DNA from 3 places in the Novosphingobium pituita genome. Region 1 is predicted to be linked to each of the others. Evidence: riboswitches for the same ligand, from Rfam matches in the RefSeq annotation. Region 1 holds a riboswitch; each other region holds the start of a gene.
The links. Region 1 has a riboswitch for cobalamin ahead of SBI20_RS17195 (TonB-dependent receptor). Riboswitches for the same ligand answer to the same signal wherever they lie in the genome.
Positions count from the first base shown of each region.

Region 1 (3,273 bases):
ACCCACGGCGAACTTCTGCCCGCCAATGCCTATCCGGGGTTCAAGAAGTATCCGCACCTGATCGGCAACTATGGCGGCGCCTGGCAGGACCAGCAGCGCGAATTCGACGCCTTCCCCGGCGCCATCGTGATGACCTCGAACTGCCTGATCAACCCGGAAATCAAGGGCTATGCCGACCGCCTGTTCACCGCCGGGCCGGTGGGCTGGGCCGGGATCACCCATATCGCCAGCCATGATTTCGCCCCGGTGATCGCCCGCGCGCTGGCCTTGCCCGGCTTTGCCGAAGATGCCGCCGAACAGCGCATTCCGGCCGGTTTTGCCCGCAACACGGTGATGGGCGTGGCCGATACCCTGCTGGGCATGATCAACAAGGGCGAGGTGAAGAACCTGTTCCTGATCGGGGGCTGCGACGGCGCGCGTCCGGGCCGCAACTATTTCCACGACCTGGCCATGGCCACCCCGCAGGACAGTCTGATCCTGACGCTCGGCTGCGGCAAGTTCCGCTTCAACCGCGAGGATCTGGGCAGCATCAACGGCGTGCCCCGCGTGCTCGACGTGGGCCAGTGCAACGATGCCTATTCGGCCATTCAGGTGGCCGTGGCAGTGGCCGGGGCGCTCGGCTGCGGGGTCAACGACCTGCCGCTGCATTATGCGATCAGCTGGTTCGAGCAGAAGGCGACCGCCGTGCTGCTGACCATGCTGCATCTGGGCATCCGCAAGATCCACCTCGGCCCGACCCTGCCGCAGTTCCTCACGCCTGAGGTGCTGGGCGTGCTGGTCGACATGTTCGATATCCGCCCCACCGGCGAGGCCGGGCAGGATCTGGCCCGCATGCTGCAAGCGGCCTGACCCCCTGATGAGGCCTGCCCCCCTGATCCGCTTTCAGGGCCGTTGAGGACACCCCGTCCGCGGGCATGGCGCCGGCCATGCCCGCGGCGTCTCCGTTTGCGGGGGGCCTCTTGTTCCTTGGCCCGACTTGGGATACCGCGACGGCGTCTGCCGCCTTCGATGGCGCAGGCAAGATCGCGCCGGTGCTTCGAAAGAGGCTTAAAAGGGAACACGGTGAGAGGGGGCTTCCTCCCTTGAATCCGCGGCTGTCCCTGCAACTGTAAGCGGCGAGCGCGGTGCATATCGGCGGCAGGGCAGATCCCGCCGCCAGTCACTGGGCCGGACGCTAAATCATGCGAGGCCCGGGAAGGCCATGCATCGCTGCCTTGACCCGTGAGCCAGGAGACCTGCCTGCGTCTGGTCGCTCATGCTGTGGTCCAGGGGATGGCCAGAGCCCGGAATCTTTCCGTCCGAGCGACGAACGAGCGGTGGAGGCCGCATCGGTTCGTGCAGACGGTCGCCAGCGGTGTCCGATCGCTGACGCGCGCCGACCGCCCTGGTGGCGGCAAGCCCCCACCCCAGTCGCAGGCGCCGGGGGAATGATGATGAAAGTGATGAAATGCGGTGCGCTGCTGCGCATGGTGGCGGGCGCGGCAATGATGCTGGCGGCCATGCCAGCCAGGGCGGGGGAGGCCGTCGCGGCGCCTGCCGATGGGAATAAGGCCGATGGGGCTGATGCGAAGACGGGCGATATCGTGGTCTTCGGGCGGGGTCAGGCCCAGATCGGCACGGCGCAGGCGGCCAGCGAGGGCAGCATCGGGGGCTCGGACCTTCTGGTCCGCCCGCTGTTGCGGGTTGCCGAACTGCTCGAAGCCGTGCCCGGCATGGTCGCGGCCCAGCATTCGGGGAGCGGGAAGGCCAACCAGTATTTCCTGCGTGGCTTCAACCTCGACCACGGCACTGATTTTACGACCTATATCGACGGCGTGCAGATGAACTTGCGCAGCCACGGCCATGGCCAGGGCTATCTCGATCTCAACGGCCTGATCCCCGAGATCGTCGCGCGCGAGGATTTCCGCAAGGGGCCCTATCGCGCGGACGGGGGCGATTTCGCACTGGCCGGGGCGGCCTACATGACCACGATCGAGGGGGTCGACCGCCCGTGGATTTCGGTCGAGGGCGGTTCCTACAATGCGGGCCGTCTGGCCGCAGGCGGGACGATCAGGAACGTGGCCGGGGGAAGCCTGACGCTGGTCGGACAGGCGAAACGCTATGGCGGGCCATGGCAGGAGGCCGAACACCTGCGGCACTACGCCGGTTTCGCCAAGTACAGCGTGCCTGTCGGCGCGGGCACGATCGAGGCCACGCTCCATGCCTATCATGCGACATGGCGCCCGACCGAGCAGATCCCCGAGCGGATCATCGGCAGCGCGGTCTGCCCCGATGTCTTCTGTTCGCCCGATCCTTCGGCGCGGGGGCGCACGACGCGCCTGATCGGCAATCTCGCCGTCCGGCAGCCGGGCTGGAATGCCAATCTCTATGTCCAGTACTACGACTGGGCCATGTCCTCGAACCCGACATATGCGCAGGCCGATGGCACCAGCGCGCAGATCGACCAGTTCGACAGGCGCTGGATCATCGGCCTGACGGCGCGCAGGCATTGGGACGTGGGCAGCAGGCTGCGCCTGACGGTCGGCACCGAAAACCGCTATGACCACATCGGCAATGTCGGGGTGAACCGCACCGCAGACCGCGTGTTCCTGCGCTCGCTGGGGCACTACCATGTCGAGGAGGCCTCCGGCGCGCTCTATGGCGAGGCGACATGGCAGCCGGTGTCGGGGCTCAGGCTGACGGGCGGCCTGCGGGGCGATTACTACCACTACACGGTTCGCGCGCGCGATGGCGCGGCGGCGCTGCTGGGAACCGGAAGCGGGCACGATTCCATCGTCTCGCCCAAAGTCTCGGTGGCCTACAAGGTCCTGCCGCAGTTCGAGGTCTATGCGAACTGGGGGCGCGGTTTCCATTCCAACGACGTGCGCGGGGCGGTCAATGTGGAATCCCCGGTGCCGGTGCTGGTCCGGGGCACCGGCAAGGAACTGGGCGGGCGCCTGCAACTGGGCACCGTGTCCCTCACGGCCACGTACTGGTGGCTCAACGTGGGCAGCGAATTGCGGTTCGTGGGCGATTCCAACGCGGTCGAACCGACCGGCGCGAGCAGGCGGCGCGGCTACGAACTGGTCGGGTTCTGGCGGCCCTTGCCGTGGCTGGCGCTCGATGGCAGCTATGTCGCCAGCCATTCGCGCTATGACAATGGCAACCGCATCCCCAATGCGGTCGAAAACGCGGCCTCTGCGGGCGCGGCGATCGTGCTCGATCCATGGGAGGCGAGCCTGCGCGTGCGCCATCTGGGCCCCTATCCGCTGACCGATGACAATTCTGTCCGCG
Region 1 is NZ_BTFW01000003.1:71,935-75,207, reverse strand. Features, by position in the region: gene hcp (hydroxylamine reductase) at 1-849, shown strand, start outside; cobalamin riboswitch at 1,013-1,257, shown strand; gene SBI20_RS17195 (TonB-dependent receptor) at 1,428-3,273, shown strand, end outside.

Region 2 (3,273 bases), on a different contig from region 1:
TGCGCGTGTCGCGGCGGAAGAACGTGAGCCCGGCGCGGAACGTGCCCTCGGGGCTGACATAGCTGATCCCCGCGTCATAGCTGCGGCTGCGCTCGGGGCGCAGGTCCGGGTTGCCATAGTCGGGCGAGAGCAGCTGATAGAGCGTGGGCGCGCGGAAGCCTTCGCCATAGCTGGCGTTCAGGCGCACCCCGCGCACGACCTCGACCGTGCCGTTGGCGCCCAGGCTCCAGTTGCCGCCGAACCGGCTGTGGCTGTCGTAACGCCCGCCCACGGCCAGGCTGGCCTTCTTGCCATACCAGCCGAGCAGCGCATGGCCGCTGGTCAGGCTGGCGGTCTGGTGGCTGTCATACGTGCTCGAAAAACTGGTCCATTCGTTGTCGGCGCCGAAATCGAGCGCGAAGTCGGCAGGCAGGTCATAGCGCCCGGTCATTTCGACGCGCTGGCTGCGGCCATTGTAGCCATATTCGAACGTGTCGTCGGCCCCGCCGGTGAACGTGCGGCGGTGAGTGATCGCGGTGCTGTAGCCGCCATCGAGGGTCAGTTTGCTGCCCGCATAGTGAAACCCGGCATGGCCGAAGAACTGCCGCGTGAGCGCATATTCGCTGGTGTCGCCAAAGTTGAAGTTGGCGTCATAGCCGTCGATGTCGGTCCGGCCGTCGGCATAGCGCGCATTGGCGACCAGCGAGAACGTGTCGGTCAGGTTGACGCGGGCCTTGCCGCCCACGCGCCACTGGTTGTAGCCGTCGCGCTCGGTCCCGCTCGACGCGGCCGAGATGCCGTTGGTGCCCACGTAGCCGCCATCGAGCGAGATCGCATAGCCATCGCGCTTCACGCCCGCGATTGCATCGACATCATAGCTCCCGCGCGAGCCTCCTTCGGCAGACACTTCCGCGCCATTGATCTCGCGCGTGGTCAGCGCGATCACGCCGCCCATCGCCGCGCTGCCCCAGATGATCGAGTTCGAGCCGCGCAGAACCTCGACGCGCCCGATCGAGCCGCTCGACAGCGTGCCGAAATCGAACCCGCCCGAAGGCAACGAGGTATCCTCGACGCGTACCCCGTCGACGAGGACCAGCGTGTGCTGGCCTTCATCGCCGCGCAGGCGCACCGCCGTCTGCGAACCCAGCCCGCCCGTGCGCGAGAACGTGAGGCCCGGCACGCGTTCGAGCACACGGGTCAGGTCGGGGCCCTGCACCGACTGGATCGTTTCGAGCGGAACGACAGTGATCGCCTGGCCGGTCTGGTCGAGCGGGCGGTCGCTGCCGGTGCCCAGCACGGTGATCTGCTGGCCGATCTGGCCCGGATCGATCGCAGACGCATCAGGGGCCGGAGCGTCAGGGGCCCCGGCACCGGGAGCAGGCGCCTGCTGGGCGAGCGCGCTTCCCTGTGGCACGGCCTGTGCCAGCGCCAGCCCGCAGGCCAGCGCGATCAGTGATGTCTTCATGTCTTTTCCTCCCGGCCCATGGACTTGTTGCCGTCCATGGCGGGAGGTCCGCCGGGCCAATGGCGGAAAGACTCACCACGCTTGCGTCCGGTACACCCCGCCCGGCCGCGGAACGACCACACACCGGCAGGTTTCCTGGCTCTCCGGGTCATCGCGACACACCGGCCTTCCCGACCCTGTAACCGGGCCAGTGGCACACGAGGGTGCGGCGCTCGTCCGGATACAGTTGCGGGGGCAGCGCCGGTGGTCCGGCTTCCCTCTTAGCCTGCACGCAAAGGCAGGCACCGGTGGCGTCTGTCCGAGCCGATAGCGCCGCGCACCCACCACGGCAAGAAAAAGCCGTTAACCTGCATCGGATAAGCCGTTAACGCCCGGACCGGGGCCTGTGTCTATTCGGGACGCAGGCAATTGTCCGGGTGCATTGCCCGCCCATGGTGCTAGCGGCAGGCAGACCAAGAAGGCTTCTTTCCCGTTTCATGACCCAGCCCTTTCCCCTGCTCCCGCCCGAAGCGCTCGTGCCGCCGCTGGCGCCGCGCGCCCGCGCGGATCAGGCTGCGCTGCGGCAGGAAGCCGGGGAAAGGCTCGCCACGCTGGTCCTGCCCGAAGTACCGCCCCGCGACTTCACCGGGCGCATCCGCCGCCGCGACATGGTCTCGTGGCGCCACCAGCATCGCCGGGCCGGGGTCATCCGCGCCCGCGCGGGGGGCATTGCCGCCATCGGTGCGCTCGGCCTCGTGCTGGGCGCGCTGGGCTGGGGCGAGCCGGGGATCGACCGCGCCGCCGCCGCGCAAAGTCGCGACGACAGGCTGCAAGCCATGGCGGCCCCCGACCAGCCCGCCACGCAACCGAGGCCCACGCGCGATGGCACGCAGGCCGATCCACGCAGCGCGCAGAACAGCCCCGAGGCCTCCGGCAACTGGGCCAGTCGCCTGTGGAACGAACACTTCGCCGCGATCCACTCCGACGCCGCCGCCTCGCCTTTCGCGTCAGGGCCTTTCGCGTCAGGGCCTTCCGCGACAGGTTTTCCCGCAGCGCCGGGCGTCGCCCGTCCGCTGTTCGCCGCGGGCGACGCGCAGGATCGCTGGCGCGCGCTGCAATGCCTGACCGCCGCGATCTATTACGAGGCCGCCTCCGAGCCGGAAAACGGACAGCGCGCGGTCGCCCAGGTCGTCCTCAACCGCGTGGCCCATCCCGCCTTTCCGAAAACCGTGTGCGGCGTGGTCTATCAGGGCTCCGAGCGCCCCGGCTGCCAGTTCAGCTTCGCCTGCGACGGGGCCATGGCCCGGCGCCCGATGCCCGTGGTGTGGGACCGTGTGCGCCGCATCGCCGCACAGGCGCTGGACGGACAGGTCTATGCCCCGGTGGGGCTGGCCACCCACTATCACACCAGCGCGGTCCACCCCGGCTGGGCCGACAGCCTCGCCTTCATCGGCACGATCGGTGCCCATCGCTTCTACCGGTGGTCGGGCGCCGCCGGGCTTCAGGCCGCCTTCCGGGGCATCTATCACGGGGGCGAACCCCTCGCCGCGCCCCATCCGCGCAGCTGGACCTCGGTCGCAGCCGACATCGCCGATCCGCTGACCCTCGAACAGGCCTTCGAACAAGGCCGCATGGCCGCCCTCGACAAGAGCCTTCCGGCCCAACCCGCGCTCGCCCCGTCTCATGCCCCGCTTCATGCCGGCACCGCGCACGAAGGCATGAGCGGACGCAGCCCGGCAGCCTCCGCTCCGCTGCCGCAAGCGGGGCCCGCCGCTCCCGCCCTGCGCCCCGAAGCCAGCGCGATCTACGAGAACGCCGGCAAGTGGATCGCCCAACCCGGCAGTTGACGT
Region 2 is NZ_BTFW01000001.1:50,474-53,746, reverse strand. Features, by position in the region: gene SBI20_RS00250 (TonB-dependent receptor plug domain-containing protein) at 1-1,444, opposite strand, end outside; cobalamin riboswitch at 1,553-1,748, opposite strand; gene SBI20_RS00245 (cell wall hydrolase) at 1,921-3,270, shown strand.
Region 2: it holds a riboswitch for cobalamin, as region 1 does, so the genes downstream of both, SBI20_RS00250 (TonB-dependent receptor plug domain-containing protein) here and SBI20_RS17195 (TonB-dependent receptor) in region 1, are expected to answer to the same signal.

Region 3 (3,273 bases), on a different contig from region 1:
GATGGGCCCGCGTCGATAAATGGCCTTCCAGATCGTGCCGGTGCCCCAAACGGGGCTTAATCGGGAATACGGTGCGGGCGCCTGCGGGCGCCCCAATCCGTGGCTGTCCCTGCAACTGTAAGCGGAGAGCGCGATGCTTACGTCTTCCCCCGCATCGAGGGGGAGGCAGCCACTGGACCGGACGCAAAATCATGCGAGGTCTGGGAAGGCAAGCATCAAGCGATGACCCGCGAGCCAGGAGACCTGCCGGCATCCGGTCGCTCACGCCATGGTCCAGGGGATGGCCAGGGCACGGTGAACTCGCCCCCGGCAAACTGCGTCCGGGTGAACTCCGTCAGGGCGACGCTGTAGCGGCTCGAACCGGCTGCGCGGAAGGCTGTGCCTTGCGCGTGGACGGCTTCGGGCCTTGTCGTCCTTTTGCCGAAAGTTCGCCCCGCGATGGCTGTCTCTTTCTCCCGTTTCTTCCATGGCGCCCCGCTCAAGCGCCGCATCCTCATCCTGCTCGCCGCCCTGGTCCTCGCCAATCTGGCGGCATGGGCCTGGGCGCTGGGCGCCCTGGGCGCGCAGCCGCTGCTGCTGGGCACCGCCGCGCTCGCCTGGAGCCTTGGCCTGCGTCACGGGGTCGATGCCGATCACATCGCGGCCATCGACAATGTCACGCGCAAGCTCATGCAGCAGGGCCAGCGCCCGATCGCGGTGGGCTTCTGGTTCGCGCTCGGCCATTCGGGCATCATCGCCGCGCTTTCGGTGGCGGTCGCGCTCACGGCCAATGCGCTCAGCCGCTTTGAAGCCTTCCGCGAAGTGGGCGGCGTTCTGGCCACGGGCATTTCGGCCTTCTTCCTGTTTGCCATTGCCGGGCTCAACCTCGCGATCCTGCGTTCGGTCTGGCAGGCCTTCAGGCGCGCACGCGCCGGTCTTCCCCACGACGAGGAGAGCCTCGACATGCTGCTCGCCTCGCGCGGGGGGCTGGCAAGGTTGCTGCGCCCGCTGTTCGGCCTTGTCAGCAAGAGCTGGCACATGGCCCTGCTCGGCTTCCTGTTCGGGCTGGGCTTCGACACGGCCACCGAAGTTGCCATTCTGGGGCTCTCGGCCAATCAGGGCGCCGATCATCTGGCGCTGGGCACGATGCTCGTCCTGCCCGCCCTGTTTGCCGCAGGCATGGCGCTGGTCGATACGCTCGACGGGGTGATCATGCTGGGCGCCTATCGCTGGGCCTTCGTCAAGCCAATCCGCAAGCTTTACTACAACATCACCATCACGGCGATCTCGGCGCTGGTGGCCATCGTGATCGGCGGGATCGAGACATGCGCGCTGATCGGCGACAAGCTGGCGCTCACCGGCTGGCCCTGGAACATGGCCGCAAAGGCTGCCTCACACTTCAACGCGCTGGGCTTTGCGATCATCGGCCTGTTTGCCGGGTGCTGGCTCATCAGTTTCGCGATCTATCGCTGGAAGCGACTGGACGAAATCGACATTTCCGCCTCCGCCTGACATTGGGCCTCATCTGCCCGCCCTCATCTCCACGATTGCACAGTGGCGGCGATGCGGCTAGGAGCACTCCCGAAAGCACGGAGCCTGTCCTACAAGGATTGGCCCCATGCCTTCACATCAGACTCGCGCCGGTGCCCCGAAAGGGGCTTAATCGGGAATGCGGTGAGGAGAAAAGGCGCCTTGCGCCTGTTCCCCAAATCCGCGGCTGTCCCTGCAACTGTGAGCGGATAGCGCGATGCATGGCCCCTTCGACGGGGCAGCCACTGGAGGCCGCAGGAACGCGGCGCTGGGAAGGCATGCATCAAGCTGTGACCCGCAAGCCAGGAGACCTGCCGGCGCACCGGTCGCTCTTGCCCGGGTCCAGGGGATGGCCAAGGCACGGTAACACTTCCGTCTGAGCGACGAAAACCATGTGGCCGGAGCTGCATGGGCCGTGCGGTCTCGGGCGATTTTCGCGCCTGCCCCTTGCCGTGCGCCAGCCGGACAGCCTTGTGTCCGGTACGCTCCGCCCTGTCTCGCTCGGGCGCGGGGAGTGTGTGCATATGGCCGATCTGGGCCCCGATCTGGGCAAAGTGCCCGTCACCATCGTCACCGGCTTTCTGGGCGCGGGGAAGACCACTCTCATCAGCCACCTGATCCGCCATGCGGGCGGGCGGCGGCTGGCCGTGGTGGTCAACGAATTCGGCACGCTGGGGGTCGATGGCGACATTCTCCAGTCCTGCGCGATCCCCGATTGCCCGGCGGAAAATATCGTCGAGCTGGCCAATGGCTGCATCTGCTGCACGGTCGCCGATGATTTCATCCCGACTGTCGAGCGCCTGCTCGCGCTCGAACCCCGGCCCGATCACATCCTGATCGAGACCTCGGGCCTCGCCCTGCCCAAGCCCCTGCTCAAGGCCTTCGACTGGCCCGCCATCCGCAGCCGGATCACCGTCGATGGCGTGCTGGCGCTGGCCGATGCCGAAGCGGTGGCCGCGGGCCGTTTCGCGCCCGACCCGGTCGCGCTCGACGCCCAGCGCGCCGCCGATCCGGGGATCGACCACGAGACCCCGTTGGCCGAAGTCTTCGAAGACCAGCTCGCCTGCGCCGACATGGTGCTGCTCACCAAGGCCGATCTGGCCGGGCCCGAAGGCCTTGCCCGCGCCCGCGCCGCCATCACCGCGCTGGCCCCGCGCGCCATCCCGGTGATCGAACTGGCCGAAGGCGTGGTCGATCCGCGCGTGATCCTCGGCCTTGACGCCGCCGCAGAAAACGATCTGGCCGCCCGCCCCTCGCACCACGACGGGCAGGACGACCACGAACACGACGACTTCGCCAGCATCGTGGTGACGCTGGGCGCGATTACCGATCCCGACGCACTGGCCCGCGCCATCGAGACCCTCGCCCGCGATCACGCGGTGCTGCGCGTAAAGGGCCATGCCGCCGTCGCGGGCAAGCCGATGCGCCTGCTGGTTCAGGCCGTGGGCACGCGCCTGCGCCAGAGCTACGACCGCCCGTGGCGCCCGCAAGACCCGCGCGAAACCCGCCTCGTGGTGATCGCCGAGCGCGAGGCGCTGGTGTCCGAAGCCATCGAGGCCGTGCTCAGGGCCGTGCCCCAACAGGAAGCGGTGCAGGCAGGCTGAAGCGCAAAGCGGGAAGCTGGCCCCATGCACATCGTCTTTCGCGAAACCCACGGGATGGAGGAAACCGCCAGCCCGCAAGACCTCGGGCAGGCGCCCGCGCCCCTCGTGGTGCTGTCGTTTTCCGACAGCGACCTCGGGGCCTTCGGCGCTGCTTGGCACG
Region 3 is NZ_BTFW01000001.1:512,306-515,578, reverse strand. Features, by position in the region: cobalamin riboswitch at 24-265, shown strand; gene SBI20_RS02370 (HoxN/HupN/NixA family nickel/cobalt transporter) at 439-1,491, shown strand; cobalamin riboswitch at 1,604-1,842, shown strand; gene cobW (cobalamin biosynthesis protein CobW) at 2,034-3,113, shown strand; gene cobN (cobaltochelatase subunit CobN) at 3,138-3,273, shown strand, end outside.
Region 3: it holds a riboswitch for cobalamin, as region 1 does, so the genes downstream of both, cobW (cobalamin biosynthesis protein CobW) here and SBI20_RS17195 (TonB-dependent receptor) in region 1, are expected to answer to the same signal.